3 regions of the Lysinibacillus sp. OL1 genome follow, and region 2 is predicted to be linked to each of the others. Evidence: riboswitches for the same ligand, from Rfam matches in the RefSeq annotation. Region 2 holds a riboswitch; each other region holds the start of a gene.

Region 1 (5,451 bases), on a different contig from region 2:
TCAACAATTGAAAAGGCTTCATACACAGCTAGAAACAACCGTACTCTTAATTACCCATGATTTAGATGTAGCTGCTTCCATCGCGGATTTTATCCTCGTCATGAAAAATGGAGAAATTGTGGAGCGAGGGCGAGTAACAGAAATCTTTGAGCAGCCTAAGCATCCATACACTAGTCAGCTAGTTGCGCATCATTTTTAGGAGGAGGTGTGGGCTTTGATACTTCAGGTTCACAATATTTGTAAAAGCTATCGAAAGGGACGCCCAATATTAAATCATATTCATCTTACTGTAGGAAAAGGGGAAATAGTCGGCTTAGTAGGAGAAAGTGGCAGTGGCAAAAGCACATTGGCCAAAGTAATTATGCAGCTAGAAGCTCCTGAAAAAGGGGCAGTATACTTTCAACAGCAACCAATAACCAAGCATCGTCGCGCAGCTTTTTATGACAACTGCCAGATTATTTTTCAAAATGCAACAGCCTCTTTAAATCCCATGTGGACTGTAAGGGACCTATTAAGAGAGCCGCTTCAGCATAAGCAACCTATAACGGACACCTATTTACAGACCATGCTGGAGAAGGTCAAGCTACCAACAGATATCTTACATGCCTTGCCCTCTGAGCTAAGTGGCGGAGAAAAACAGCGAGTTAATTTATTACGATCCCTTTTGGTCGAGCCACAATTAATCGTATGTGATGAAATTATTTCAAGCCTAGATCGCTTGATTCAACGAGAAATCGTTGATTTATTAAAGACCTTGAATAAAGAAAGGGCAATGGCCATTCTCTTTATCTCTCATGACTTAAAGGCTGTTTCCTATTTATGCGATCGCATTTATGTGATGAAGGCTGGAACCATTGTTGATGAGAGCAACAAAGAGAATAACGGCTTTACCTTCACGGACAGCTATGCAAAAATGCTGTTTCAGGCAATGGATCATTGATTTGGCAAAACACTTCCTTTGAATGGGAAGTGTTTTTTTTATGAGTGAACGAGCGCAGCTCATTTTTCAGTGAACTCCTCAGATATTGTGTAGATCGTATGCGTATCCTCGACATGCATCAAACTACTGTTTTGCCCTTTATCACCTAACCAAAGATGATAGCGATATTTGTTTCCTGCCTTGTCCACTATTTGTACATCATATTCTGGCGAAGCCATATTGACAACACCCTCGTTTTTGACTGTTGTTGCAATGGCTTGTTGGAATAGTGTAAGTGATTCTTCATCCGTATATTCTTTAAAAAAATCAGTGTTCACCTTGTTAAATTTAGCACCAATAGAAATGCTGACCTTAGCTAATTTATCATCTGGTTTTTCATTACATCCTAGTAAAACAACGGCTAGTAGAGACACTAAGGCAGCTATCATTATTCGCAACCACTCACCCCCTCTATAGGCTAAATAATACCACCATTTCCTGTCGTAGCTCTCACTTCTTTGTAATACATTAAATAAACGAGAGCGAAAGGGGACAGATAGTGGGCTTATTTGATGGATTGATCGGCAATGCAAGCGAGGTGAATTTAGAAAAACTACAGGAGGAGGTCCATAATTTATTAATTCCAAACGAGACAGTCAAGAACGCCTATAAAATTATTAGAGACACGTTTATTTTTACCAATAAACGATTAATCCTCATTGATAAGCAAGGAGTGACTGGCAAGAAAACAGAGTATCATTCCATTCCCTATAAAAATATCGTTCATTTTTCAGTCGAAACAGCTGGAACATTTGATTTAGATGCAGAGCTTAAAATATGGGTGTCTGGCAGTCCATTACCGATTCAAAAAAACTTCAATAAGGCGACAAATATTTATAAGGTGCAAAGCGTCTTAGCACAGTATGTTTTGGGGACGTAATGAAGGTGCTAATAGTACATGTGCACAACCAAAAGCCCGCAGATTTGCGAGGCTTTTCTGTCGTGCCAGGAAGGGGTCCGGTGTAACGGATTTTAAATCAGCTTCATGATTACGGTAAGCTCGAAAATACTGTCAAGTGTAAATAAGAGCGCCTTGGCGAAGTTTTATTCAAATACAATCATTTCTCCGACTTCTTTAAACCCGAAGCGTTTATAAATATTTTTTCCATCCTCTGATGCCTGTAAGACTACGGGCTTTTGCTTATCGATTGTTTGACTGAGTAGGAATTGAAACATCTCACTGCCATAACCCTTGCCCCTATACGCATCTTTTGTCATCACATCATAAATCCCATAGCTATGTTTACTGTCGATTAATAATCCCGTAGCGATAGGTACTTCATTTATACAACCAATAAACATGCGAGCATTTGATGCTAGTTTTTCCTGTGAGAATTGATGAAAGTAAATTTCTAATGCATCTCTTTCTGCTGTTTCTCCAAATAAACTTAGAAAAACTTCCTTATATTGTAGAAGCTCTTCCTTGTTACTTACTTCTGTGATGGTAAGATAATTGGAAATTCGTGGACCTGTGTGAAGTGTATGGTCAAGCTTCATCATCATATTTCGCTCAGCTTCCTGTAAATTGCAGTCTTTTATCAGCTGTAGCCAATCATCGCTTAGATAGTTGACATCCACCCACGTGCTGAAGGGGAGCTTATTCACAATGAAATGATTAATCCTTTGTTTAAGATGATTTTCCTTATGAATTATAGGCGATTTCGCTACTAACAAATTAAATGTATCAGTTGGAATATTTGTATTGGCTATGACAAAATGAGCTTCCTCTATAATTTGTCCAGAAACGGCTCGAGTAAATAGTTTCATTTTTTCCTCTAAATTACTCGTTACTAATTGTTGACTTGTTTTCATATTTTTCATCCTTCCACTATTAGAAGTACACTATCTTTCATTATAAAGTCAATGAAAGATAAAAAATACGCAGTTCACCTTTTTTATATCCCGCTATAACTTTATTAGTAGTTTGGAAAATATTATGATATTTGACTTTAGAAAAACACTACTTTACAATTGATTTTAGTAATCTAATAGGAATGTGGAGTACACTCGATTCCTATGACAACTGAATAGCGTGTAGTAATAGGTGTAAATTGCGTGCAATTTGCTTAAAAGGGAAGTCGGTGTGAATCCGACACTGTCCCGCAACTGTAAATGTGAGCGACTTTTCAGCAACCACTGTCAAATGATGGGAAGGGGAAAAGTGGCGATGACCATGAGTCAGGATACCTGCCTGTTACGAGTACACACCATAAACCTACGAGGAATAGGAGGTGGCATGTTGACAAAACAGAATGCTCTGTTCGTCACAGTACGTCAAACGCCCATAGTAAATGAAAGGGTTCATAATCGAACTCGTTCACACATACTTAGGGTTTGTTTGGCATTGTGTGATGAAAGAAGATAAAATGAAGGATTTCCTCAAAAGTAGGGAGTCCTTTTTGTTTTGAAAATATGTACGCAAAGGGGATGCACGTATGACAAATATTCATGTAACGACAACGTTGGAAACGCCTTATGAAGATCTGAACATTTGTAAGCAACCACGCACAGAAGTTGCCAAGAAAGCGAAAACAAGAATGGTGGTCGAGTCTCTGATCGATCAATTATTAGCAACGAAGCTGATTCGCAATGATCGCTTCTTTGAGCAAATCTTATATAATAAAGAAATTATTTGGATACAAAATGGGGATGTGGACGGTCATCTTTTAGCGAAAGCAGCCATAGCAGATGAACTAAAAACAAAGACGAATAGTTTTATGATGTACATGCCGACCAATCCGATTGTCTATGAGGTCAAAGGAGAAGCGTATCACTTAATTACGCGCATTGATTCTACACGCGCAAAGCCCAACCTCGACCGTCTATCATTGGAGCCCAAGCCTGTTTTAAGTGCCGCTCGTGTCAATGACTTATTATGCTCGATTGTCATGCGCTTTTACGAAACATATTTATATGATTTAGCATCTCATCATGACAAACTCATTGCATTTGTGCAGCAGGAATATGCCCAATTTATTGAAGCGGTGCAAGCGTTAAATGATTATCATTTCAACTGGCATCCACGTGGCAACGGTCACGAGCTTTTACTGCAATTAATTGATCATCTACAACTATTAAAAAGTCAACCTGGTAAGGTACTCATTGATTTTACGAACAAGCATGACTATGTAATAGTTGAACCCGCATATTTGTTGGACAATCCAACAAAGAAAGCTGTCGGTGCACTATAAAAACAAGCCCTCCATTTTTTGGAGGGCTTGTAATATCTTATTGTAGGGTAGAGATATATTGATGCCCAAGCAAGAAATACCCGCGCTAGAGCGATGGATACCCGTGGAAGCCGAGGAAATACCCGAAGCGAGCAGGCTCATCCCATCCTACAGGCAATGCATGGCTGCCTGTGCTTCTTGCCATGGAACCGAATATCCTTTGCCCTTAGCACAAAAGATACTAGAGGAACTATACTCAGGGTCGGCATTTTTATCGTAGCCAATCTGTGCAATCACATCCTCTGTATTATGGCACACATCATAGCCATCAAATTGGAGTGTGAGTGCACCTTTCCCATTTGTATAGGCGGCAAAGGTTGTACTGTAGCTCATTAAAGTGGCAACAGGTGCACGACCTGTTAGGATAACATCCGTTTCGGATAAAATCGGGTCATCGAACGTGCCAGCTGCTTGCTGAATATCAGTCATCATACGACCGATAAAGTCATTTGAAGCTTTCATTTTAAAGCGATAATAGGGTTCAAGTAGGACATTTTGTGCCTGCTCCAGCCCCTGACGCAGGGCACGGAAACTGGCTTCACGGAAATCTCCCCCCGATGTATGTTCATTGTGCCCGCGACCTGTTAGAAGTGTAAAATGAATATCTGTTACAGGGAAGCCTGTCAGTAGCCCATGATGGTCACGCTCAAACAGATGCTTTTCAACAAGGCGCTGATTGCCTACAGATAAATGATCGGCATGACAGGCATTGGTGAAGGTATTACCTGTTCCACGTGGATTTGGCTCCATTAATAAATGAACTTCTGCATAATGCTTGAGGGGCTCGAAATGACCATAGCCCGTTACGGTCGTCGCAATGGTTTCCATGTATAAAATTTGCGGCTCACCAAAGGAGACAGCTAATGAAAAACGCGTCATTAATACCTCTGTCAGGACCTCCAATTGAATGGCACCCATAATATGCACATGGATTTCCTGAAATTTTTCCTGCCAGACCACACGCAAGGACGGCTCTTCTGCTTCGAGTAACCGGAAAATCTGTAGCACTTCCTTGATATGCTGATCACCCTCATATTGAACCTTTGCCTGTAAAGTTGGGACAAGCTCATAGGGCTGTGATAGCATCGTTGTACCGATTCGATCCCCAATGTTTGCCTGGCTCAGTCCTTTGACAGCGAAAATTTCTCCTGCCTCTACCTGTTGAACGGTCTCAAAGCGACTGCCGTTATAAAGGCGAATTTCGGTCACTTTTTCTGTTACTTCGTCAAATGAAAATTCATC
Region 2 (5,451 bases):
GAGGGATGTTGATATTTTCCTGCAATAGCTTCTTTTTTTGCAAAGCTATGACCATTTCAAAAATCCATGGACGTTCAAGATGCGCGCGATGTAACAATTCGTCTTCATAAAACAAGGTGATTGGATCACCGTTATAAATAATTTTTCCAGCCTCCATAACAATGATTAGATCTGCCCATTCATAGGCGAGAGGTATGTCATGGGTTGCTAGTAAAATGGTTCTCTCACCATCATCTAATTTGGCTAAGTATTGTAATACTTGTGTAGCATAATAATTATCAAGACCTGCTGTTGGTTCATCTAACAAAAGGACAGAGGGCTCCATCGCTAAAACACCTGCCATTGCTACACGTTTTTTCTGACCTACGCTTAAAAAATGAATGGGTTTATCAAGCAAATCTTCCACTTCGGTTTGCGCAACGGCCCATGCTATTTTTTCTTCCGTTTTTTCAGTAGACCAGCCGAGATTCAATGGGCCAAATGCTATATCTTGCTTGACGGTCCCTGAAAAAAGCTGATGATCTGCATTCTGAAAAACAATGCCGACTTTTTGGCGTAGGGCCTTTAAAGCTTTTCGACTATATTCCAGATCGTTGCCTTCGAATACAATCGTTCCAGCTGTAGGTTTTAAAATACCGTTAAGATGCTGAAATAAAGTCGATTTTCCTGCGCCATTATGTCCGAGTATGGCGATTTTTTTACCTTTTGGAATGTCTAATGTAATATCTGACAACGCCTTCGTACCATCCGCATAGGCATAAGATAATTGGTTGAGTTCAAAATAAAATGCTGTCATGTAAAATACCCTCCATATACGATGAGGACTAGTAAAATAGCTGCCATGCCTAGCCAATTTTTCTTGCTATAAGAGCCCATCTCTTGCCAGTAGACGGCCTCGCCTCCACGTGATTGCATGGCATTGTTGAGCTCTCGGCTACGCTGAAACATTTCCACAAATAATGCCACAATAAGCATGGAGACAGAGCGTAGCCATTGCATCGGTGAATGATAGCCAAGACGTGCTTGCTGGGCGAGATGTATATTTTGCATGCTTTCTAAAAACATAAAAATAAAACGATAGATTAGTTCGACGAGCTCCACTAATAAAGAGGGGAGTCGCCATTGTCGTAGCACATAACATATTCCTTGTACGGAAGTGGTTAGAATTAAAAAGTATAAACAACTAATGCTGCCAAGGACAATAAAGAACAGCTGTTGCGCTGCTAACACACTTGCATTCCCGATAAAGACAGTCCAATTCCTAAATGTAAACGACCAAATATGGGCAGGGAGTGTATTCGTTGATGATGTAAAGGAAAGTAAAATAGATACGAGACTTGTTAATAAGAAAAAGCTAGGTAGCAATAATAATTTGCCGTAGTATGCAAGCGGAATTTTTGCACCTAAAATGATAAAAGCACTCATTACAAAAAATGTAATGAGTGAAAGTCGTTCATCTCTCATGATGAGCGTTATGAGAAGTAGTCCAAGTGAAAATATCATTTTTTCTAGCGGATGAACGGACGCTAGCTTATTCAGATAGGCATACTTATCAATGAGTAACATAATGGTTAACCTTCTTTGTGTTTGCCACGCATATAGCCGATGAAGTAGCCAATAAAGCCAGCTCCTATAGCTGCCTGTAGCACGAATAATAAGCTTTCGATTTCACCACTTGGTGGCTCCCATAGACTTTCAAACCATGGTTCATATTCCGCATTAATTTCACCAATAGCTGCTTCTGCTTCTCCATCAGCACCACCAAATTCAGCACCTTTTTGTATGAATAAGGGAATGATGGCTAACAACACAACAATTGCTAATAACAATAAATTTTTTTTCATTTGTTAATGTGCCTCCTTTGTTGAGAAAACACGTAACGTTTTTAATTCGCTAACATTGTATTTTTTCAAGAAATTCATCACAATGACCGTTAAAATTCCTTCACTCACTGCTAAAGGAATTTGAGTTAAGGCAAAAATACCTGCAAACTTTGTAAAGGATGCCATAAAGCCTCCAACCTCTGAAGGAAAGGCTAGTGCTAGTTGTACAGAAGTCACAATGTATGTACCTAAATCACCAAGCATAGCTGCAAAGAATATGGCTAGTGAAAATGACAACCCTACTTTTTGAGCCCCTTTAAAGACAAAGTAAGCAATAAAAGGACCAACAATAGCCATAGAAAAGGCATTAGCCCCTAAAGTTGTAATTCCTCCATGAGCTAATAATAAAGATTGAAATAATAAAACGATTGTTCCAATTACACTCATTGCTAGAGGGCCAAAGAGTACTGTCCCAAGTCCTACACCAGTTGGGTGAGAGCAACTACCTGTAACTGAAGGGATTTTTAGGGCGGATAGCACAAAGGCAAAGGCTCCTGAAAGCCCCAAAAGCATTTTGGTTTCAGGATTTTCATCAATGGTTTTTCGAATAGAACGCAATCCTAGAATGATAAATGGGATAGAGATCACCCACCAAAAAATAGCCCATTCGATTGGTAAAAAACCTTCCATGATATGCATGGCAAAGGCACGTTTTGGCACGATTAAAAAGGCCAGTAAAAAATAACTAAGTTTCCACCATGATAATGTCAAAAAGCTTTCCTCCTAACTAATTAATAGATTTTTAGAATATTGCGTGCGTAATTAAAAAAAGCACTTCTCCTTAGGTGGAAAAGTGCATAGCTAAAAAAGCAAATAACAGTCTCATCTGCTAAGCCGCACACCTATCCTCGTAGGTTGAAACGATCACTTATTTTTCGGCAGGTCTCCTGGCTCTAGTTCAATGCTTTATAGGTCTTCCCATCCGTTGGACAGTGACATATTCTATAAAGCTCCCTATTACAGTGGCGGGACCGCGCCGGACTCAAACCGGCTTCCCTTTTAAGCAAAATGACAAGCACTTTGCACCGAAAAACATTCAAATTGTGAGATTTCACGACAAAGTGTAACATGAATTTCCATAAATATGCTATACCTTTTATGAAATTTTTTAAATTAAAGGTCAACGGTGAATATTCTGATAAAAGTTTGTGCGCAAATTATATAGATTGTATAAATTTCATACCTAGTTCCATTCAAAATTGATAAATTTGTCATAAATTTTTAAAGAAATATTGAAATTTTAAAATAATAAGATATGATAAAGACAGTTTTCTATTTAAAATTCTACTAAAAATTTCATATAAAACGTCAATAAGTGCTCGAATAGCTCGAGATAATAGGGAAATTGGTGAAAATCCAATACAGCCCCCGCTACTGTAATAGCTGATGAAATCGCAAAGCCACTGGTACAAACTTGGGAAGGTGCGACAGTAAAATGAAGCTTAAGTCAGGAAACCTGCTTATTTGATTGTGCATGCAAACTTTTCGGAGGGAGAAGTTGAAGCGAAAGCGGGTACCTGTATTTCATTCTATTCGTTTTTATTTGGCTTCTACAAAACCTTTACTCTTCGTTATAGAGTAAAGGTTTTTCTTTTTCCAAAAAGCAAATGAGGGGAGACAGAACATGACAACTTGGAATTTAGAGGGGATGAAAACACATCTCTTTATTTGCAATGGCAGTAGCTGCATGAAAAAGGATGGGGAGGAAATTACCTTAGCCATTCGAGATGAGATACAGCGGCAAGCACTCGATCAGGAAATACATACGACAAGAACGCGCTGTAATGGACGCTGCAAGGATGCTTGTGTGGTAATCGCTTATCCTCAAGGAAACTGGTATCGTGTGCCATCAACAGAGCATGCTAGAACACTAGTACAAGATTTACATCATGAATCCTTATACAACGAACATGTCTTTACACTTCGTGAAGGTACATTACAGCGTACTGCTCAAACAACTGCCATTAAAGGGATCGAAAAGGTGAAAGAGGGGTAACAACATGGCGCAAAAAGGAAAAATTTTCGTAGTAGGCTTTGGACCTGGAGATTTTAAGCATATTACGACACGTGCAGTAGAGGCTTTACAACAAAGTGATATGATTATAGGCTATAAAACCTATGTAGAGCTGATTCAAGATTTAGTAAGTGCAAAATCGATTGTTAGTACAGGCATGACAGAAGAAGTGTCGCGTGCACAGGAAGCCGTTCGTCAAGCCGAAGCAGGGAGCATCGTCTCAGTAATTTCGAGTGGTGATGCAGGCGTCTATGGCATGGCAGGATTAGTCTATGAGGTGTTAATTGAGCTAGGCTGGACAGAAGCTACAGGAATTGAAGTAGAAATTGTTCCTGGGATTTCTGCGATTAATTCATGCGCTAGCATACTTGGTGCACCTATTATGCATGATGCTTGTACAATCAGTTTGAGTGACCATCTAACACCTTGGAATTTAATTGCAAAGCGTGTCGAGGCAGCTGCAATGGCGGACTTTGTCATTGCTTTATACAATCCTAAAAGTGGACGTCGAACAAGACAAATTGTCGAGGCTCAACGAATACTCTTAGAATATCGTTCGCCAGACACACCAGTTGGGCTTGTGAAAAGTGCCTATCGAGAACGTCAAGAAGTGACCATGACAACACTAGCAGAAATGCTAGAACATGATATTGGTATGCTGACAACTGTCATTATCGGGAATTCGTCAACATTTTTCTATGACAATAAGATGATTACGCCCCGCGGTTACCAACGTAAATATACCCTGGGTGAAGAGAAACAGCCATTACGTCCACATCAACGTTTACGCGAAGAAAATGAACCTTGGGCAATGAACCAAGAGACAGGAACAGCGCGAAATGACTTTACGGCTGACCCTAATGCAGGGCGCTTTAATAAACCCAGTATAGCCGCTACGCCAAAGCCGAAAAAAACAGCTCTTGAAATGGCTACAGCGGCACTTGCAATGGTAAAAGGGACAAGCGCAGTCAAAATAACACCGAAGCTTGTACAGCAAAAAATAGAATCTATTTTTGAATTAGCAGTAAGTCCTGGTGTAGCCAATAAGTTTTTTACTCCCCAGCAAATGATGACGTTAGCGGAGGTCGTTGGGGATGAGGGGACGATGGAATACACACCAGATCATCAAATTCATTTGAAAATACCAACGACTGCCCCTGAACAGATCACAGAGAAATTACAGAAAGTAGGGTTTTTATTAGCCCCGATTGGTGATGTGTTATCACTGAAGGCTTGTGATTTTTGCTACGGTGAAAAGGCTGATTCAATACCATATGCAGAGGAAATACAAGAAAAACTAGGCGGTATGTCCTTACCGAAGACATTAAATATTGGCTTTAATGGCTGTGGGATGGCCTGTTATCGGGCTGTATTTGATGATATTGGCATCGTCTACCGCAAAAGTAAATTCGATGTCTTTATTGGAGCAAAACCAGTCGGTCGTACAGCACACGCAGCACAGCCTGTTGTAGAAGGGCTGGAGCCTGAGCAGCTGATTCCACTCATTACAGATATTATTGAAGAATATAAAGCAAATGCTCATCCAAATGAACG
Region 3 (5,451 bases), on a different contig from region 2:
GTTGCTCATCAGCTTGTTCACTTTGCGCATAAATCTTACATGGCAGAATGAACATAGTGAAGATAAACATTAAAACATAAGCAAATTTTTTCATGGAATAGTGACCTTTCTGCAGGATGATACTTTATAGAGTGCACCAATCACAGCAAATTATCGAGCATTTTTAAAGAAAGGGAATTGAACAATGGGAAAAATAATACTGCCCTTTTTATGTATGCTTTTGTTATTTCCAACAGCTACTTCGGGGTCAGAACCTGAAGGCTTAAAATGTCCAAATCCAGATGTATTGATGAAAACAACGGTGAAAGACAAAGACGAGCTTAGTCAAGCATTAGCTGACATCATTCCAAAAGTATATGGCTCAAGCCCTGATTATCAGGAGTGGCAAATTGAGGTGATAAAGCCCATGCCCATATTAACTGGCATGGAGGAGAATTACTATAAAATGGCGGTGAACTTCTGTGGAGAAAATGTGGCTAATCACTCCTGGTTTGTTCGATTAAGGTTTCCAAGTTTACTGCCAGCGCAAAGTGCATCACTAGGTGAGCTATATATCGTGAAAGAGACAAATTCTAAATGGATCCATTGGTTTCAATATCATTAAAAAGGAAGAATCCATAAATGGATTCTTCTCTTTACGACATAGCTATCGTTTTCGTTGCTACAGTTTGTTGAAATGCCTGATCATGCTCAACAATCACCATTGTGAGATGAGAGCTTTTTATGAGCTCTTCAATCTGCATGCGTGAATAGATATCAATAAAATTGAGTGGTTCATCCCAAATATATAAATGAGCCTTCTCACACAAGCTTTTAGCAATCAGCAGCTTTTTCTTTTGCCCACCAGAATAATGAGAGATATCCTTCTCAAATTGAATACGCTCAAAATCCATCTTGCGCAGGATTGATTTAAATAACGTCTCATCAATACCATGCTCTTCAATAAATTCCGATAGCAATCCCTTTAAATGGGATGTATCCTGCTGAACATAGGAAATGACTAGACCTGAAGCTAACTTTATCGAGCCTGTATGTTGGATGGGATTACCTAGAATAAGTTTTAACATACTACTTTTTCCGCTTCCATTTTTGCCATCTAAAACAACTCGATCCCCTTGTGCCACTTTGAAGCTAATAGGCTTATTCACGATATGGTCATCGTACCGAATCGATACATCCGTGACAACAACCATTTCTTTTGATGGATATGCCAATGGCTCTACTTTCAATGACTCGGTTTTTTCAACATTTTTTAGCAGTTTTGATTTTTCCTCAATAGCTCTTTGTTGTCTGGATTCTAGGTTCTTCGCTCGTTTCATCATCTTGGCTGCTTTATGTCCAACAAAGCCTTTGTCCAGTTTGGAACCTGAATTGGTTGTGCCGTTTTTGGAGGCTTCCACTTGATTAGACCAACCTGACGAACGCTTTGAGGATTGTTTTAATCGGTCGATATCTTTTTGCAGTCGTTGATTGGTTACTTCTTCGTGTTCCTGCTGACGATCAAAATTTAACTTCCAAGAAGAATAATTTCCACTTTGAACGTCAATATTGGCTCTATTAATCGATAGGATATGGTCAACACAGCCATCTAAAAAGCTTCTGTCATGTGAAATTAAAATAAATCCTTTTTTCCTGCGAAGATAATCGGAAACCGTCTTTCTTGCATCTGTGTCTAGGTGATTGGTTGGTTCATCAATTAATAAAAATTGACCCTCTGTCAAAAACAACGCAGCAAGCAGCACCTTTGTTTGTTCGCCATTGGATAATGTTTTAAAAGGACGATACATGACCTCCGCATCTACATGTAGGTAAGCTATTTCACGTAGACATTCCCAATCTTCTGCCTGAGGACAAATTTCCTCAAATATTTCATGGGTATATTTATTTGGATCAGAAACTGGATAGGGGAAATAAGTGAAGTCTACAGAAGAGATGATTTTTCCGCTATACTCATAATTTCCTAATAACAACTGAAAGAATGTTGTTTTACCTCGTCCGTTTCTACCGATAAATCCAAGTTTCCAATCCGTATCGATTTGAAAGTTGACATTCTCAAAAATATTGTCAAAGCTGCTTGGATAAGAAAAAGTTAGGTTTTGTACTTGTATCATGGACATGATAATTCCTCCTTTGTATTGCAACAGTTTACTTTTCATACAAAGTCGGTCTATCCATCTATGGTTGATTTCTCCGTATAAGCAGATGGATATTAACGACTTATACGGAGTGTTACATGCGTTACAATAGTTTCTGAATCGCTCATATTTTTTCCTCTCCTTTATGGGTAAATGAAAGGTACAAAATCAACTATGAAAGCAAGAAAAAATCCCTCCAATTGTGCATTGGAAGGATTAGTCTTTCTTTGAATTAATGCGATTTGCCATTTGTGTCATGACAAATAAAATGCAAACTGATAGTTAAAAATGGATAGACTAACCCTATATTTTGTGTTTGAAATCATTCAATTCAAATAAAAATATAGTTTAGTTCTTCATTGTCCATTCATCAGTCCTCTCATAATTGTCTTTTTATAGTAACAAATTTTTTTACAGAATACAATGTAACCTTATTTTCATTTAGTACTATACAATAATTCCTATAATATTTATAGAAATAATTTATATAATAGTCGAAAAATAATTTCTACTATTCTGAAATATGTGCTATAGTAGGAGCATAATTGAATATTGTGTAAGACTTGGTGCCAAATGAAAGTTTGGCTTAAAAGGGAAGTCGGTGCAAATCCGACGCTGTCCCGCAACTGTAATTCGGAGCAAATCACAAATGCCACTGGGGAAACTGGGAAGGCTGTGAGGCGTGTTGATGGAAAGCCAGGAGACCTGCCAATTTCTAGTACACACCAAATACCTACGTGGAAATAGGTGGTGAAAAGTGACCAAATAGGCACTGTGCGATAACGTTTATGCGAAAGTAGATACTTTTTCGTATTGTTTTAGCATTATTAATTTTAACATGCAGCCATTTTCCTAATAGGAGAATGGCTTTTTATTTTTTCTAAAAAAGGAGCTTAAAAACATGAACTATACAAGTACATTGATCGGTTATCCCTATATAGGGGAGGAACGCGAATGGAAAAAAGCACTAGAAGCATTTTGGCGCAATGAACTTTCTGAGGAGGACTTTGAGGAAAAATTAAAGAAAATCCGTTTATCAAGAATAAACAAGCAGCTGCAACTTGGAATCGATATGGTGACAGTTGGCGACTTTACGTTTTACGATAGAATGTTAGATACAGCTTTGATGTTTGGTTTAGTTCCAAAGCGCTTTAACTGGCAAGGTGGTAAAGTCGATTTTCATACCTACTTCAGTGTAGCAAGAGGAGACAAAACAGCCGTAGCTAGTGAAATGACAAAATGGTTTAATACAAATTATCACTACATTGTTCCAGAGTATGAGGGACAAGCCTTACAACTAACAGAAAATAAAGTGTTAGCCGACTTTTTAGAGGCGAAGGAAACTTTCGGTATCATTGCGAAGCCGACACTAATTGGTCCCTATACATTTTATAAGTTAACGAAAGGCTACAACAAATTAACACAGGTTGAGTACTTATTAGCTTTATTACCACTCTATACGCAGGTATTAAAAGAATTAGTGGATGCAGGTGCCACTTGGATTCAGCTAGAAGAGCCATCCCTCGTCTTAACACTTGATCCAGCAGAGATAAAGCTGGTGAAAGAAATGTATGACCAGTTAGCCACTGCCGTTCCTGAGGCTAAAATAATGCTACAGACTTATTTCGAAGCTTTAAGTGCCTATGAAGCATTAAGTACATTGCCTGTTCAAGGATTCGGTTTGGACTTTGTTCATGGCTATAAAGGAAATATGGCGTCACTTCGTCAATTTGGTTTCCCGCAGGATAAAGTATTAGGAATAGGGGTTGTGAATGGCCGTGATATTTGGCGTTCAAACCTGGCGGAGGTCAATGCGACAATTCAAGCCATTGAACAGCTAAGTCATGCTGCTGAACTATGGATTCAACCATCAAGTAACCTACAGCACGTTCCAATCACAACCTCTCTTGAAAATGAACTTGACCCTGTTTTAAAGCAGTCTCTGGCCTTCGCAGATGAGAAAATCATAGAAATCACGGGGCTGACTAAATATAGACGAGATAAAGATGGTTCCTTACAACATAATTTTTCAGAAAGTATGAAGGCGATTGAGGCTCTAAAAAAACATCCAATCCGCCAAAATAAGTTAATTCATCAAGCCGTTCAAACTGTGACAAAGCAAGATTTTGAACGACACAGTAATTTTACGAAGCGACAAACGATCCAACAACAAGCCTTAGGATTACCGCTGTTTCCAACAACTACAATCGGTAGCTTCCCGCAATCAGATGAAGTGAAAAGAAATCGTAATGCGTGGCGAAAGAAACAATTATCGAATGAAGCCTATGAAACATTTTTAGAAGACGAAACAAAGCGCTGGATCTCCATACAAGAGGAATTAGATATCGATGTACTTGTTCATGGTGAATTTGAGCGTACAGATATGGTCGAATATTTCGGTGAAAAGCTGACTGGCTTTGCCTTTACAGAGAAAGCGTGGGTTGTTTCATATGGATCACGCTGTGTGAAGCCTCCGATCATTTATGGAGATGTTGCATGGGCTTCACCAATTACCGTAAAAGAATCCGCCTATGCCCAAAGCCTAACGAAGCGATTTGTAAAAGGCATGCTGACAGGGCCAGTAACAATATTAAATTGGTCCTTTGTGCGAGATGATTTGTCCCGTAAAGATGTCGCTTATCAAATTGCATTAGCACTCCGTAAAGAGGTGGAAGCACTAGAAAACGCAGGTATATCAATTATTCAAGTGGACGAGCCAGCGTTAAGAGAAGGTTTACCGCTTAGAAAGGAGGAATGGGGGGCTTACTTAGAGTGGGCTGTCAATTCCTTTAAGCTTGCGACATCTAGTGTCAAAGATGAAACACAAATCCATACACATATGTGTTACTGTGAGTTTAATGATTTCATCGAACCAATTAGCGCACTAGATGCAGATGTGATTTCCATAGAAACATCACGAAGTCATGGGGAACTTATTACCTCACTACAAGTACAGCCCTATAAAAAAGGAATTGGCTTAGGCGTCTATGATATTCATAGCCCTCGTGTACCAAGCGAGGATGAAATGCTCGCTATTATGAAAGATAGTCTACAGGTGCTGGACCGTTATCAATTCTGGGTGAATCCAGATTGTGGCTTAAAAACGAGAAAAGAAGATGAAACCGTTGCAGCTTTAGCGAATATGGTTGCTGCTACTAAAACGTTGCGTCAAGCTGTACAACAATCTACATCAAGCTAACGAAATGATTTTTAATCTACTACATCTACTCTCCAATAACGAAGACTAGGGTAAATCCCTAGTCTTTTTATGTTACGTCGATATATATATTATCTTCAGAAAGTAAAATTGACGTGA

The links. A riboswitch is a leader RNA that binds a small molecule or an ion and turns the genes downstream of it on or off. The one in region 2 is predicted to bind cobalamin.
Region 1: another riboswitch for cobalamin. It lies ahead of EW028_RS06565 (hypothetical protein); the one in region 2 lies ahead of EW028_RS15665 (energy-coupling factor ABC transporter permease).
Region 3: another riboswitch for cobalamin. It lies ahead of metE (5-methyltetrahydropteroyltriglutamate--homocysteine S-methyltransferase); the one in region 2 lies ahead of EW028_RS15665 (energy-coupling factor ABC transporter permease).

Annotation. Positions count from the first base shown of each region.
Region 1 is NZ_SJDS01000002.1:439,713-445,163, reverse strand. It holds gene EW028_RS06590 (ATP-binding cassette domain-containing protein) at 1-199, shown strand, start outside; gene EW028_RS06585 (ABC transporter ATP-binding protein) at 215-940, shown strand; gene EW028_RS06580 (YhfM domain-containing protein) at 1,000-1,368, opposite strand; gene EW028_RS06575 (PH domain-containing protein) at 1,479-1,859, shown strand; gene EW028_RS06570 (GNAT family N-acetyltransferase) at 2,024-2,791, opposite strand; cobalamin riboswitch at 3,005-3,188, shown strand; gene EW028_RS06565 (hypothetical protein) at 3,415-4,170, shown strand; gene EW028_RS06560 (elongation factor G) at 4,318-5,451, opposite strand, start outside.
Region 2 is NZ_SJDS01000008.1:173,579-179,029, reverse strand. It holds gene EW028_RS15680 (energy-coupling factor ABC transporter ATP-binding protein) at 1-796, opposite strand, end outside; gene cbiQ (cobalt ECF transporter T component CbiQ) at 793-1,566, opposite strand; gene EW028_RS15670 (energy-coupling factor ABC transporter substrate-binding protein) at 1,572-1,844, opposite strand; gene EW028_RS15665 (energy-coupling factor ABC transporter permease) at 1,848-2,594, opposite strand; cobalamin riboswitch at 2,744-2,928, opposite strand; cobalamin riboswitch at 3,180-3,361, shown strand; gene EW028_RS15660 ((2Fe-2S) ferredoxin domain-containing protein) at 3,508-3,879, shown strand; gene cobJ (precorrin-3B C(17)-methyltransferase) at 3,884-5,451, shown strand, end outside.
Region 3 is NZ_SJDS01000002.1:262,523-267,973, reverse strand. It holds gene EW028_RS25540 (DUF3888 domain-containing protein) at 1-94, opposite strand, end outside; gene EW028_RS05715 (hypothetical protein) at 185-604, shown strand; gene EW028_RS05710 (Lsa family ABC-F type ribosomal protection protein) at 636-2,117, opposite strand; cobalamin riboswitch at 2,683-2,862, shown strand; gene metE (5-methyltetrahydropteroyltriglutamate--homocysteine S-methyltransferase) at 3,037-5,334, shown strand.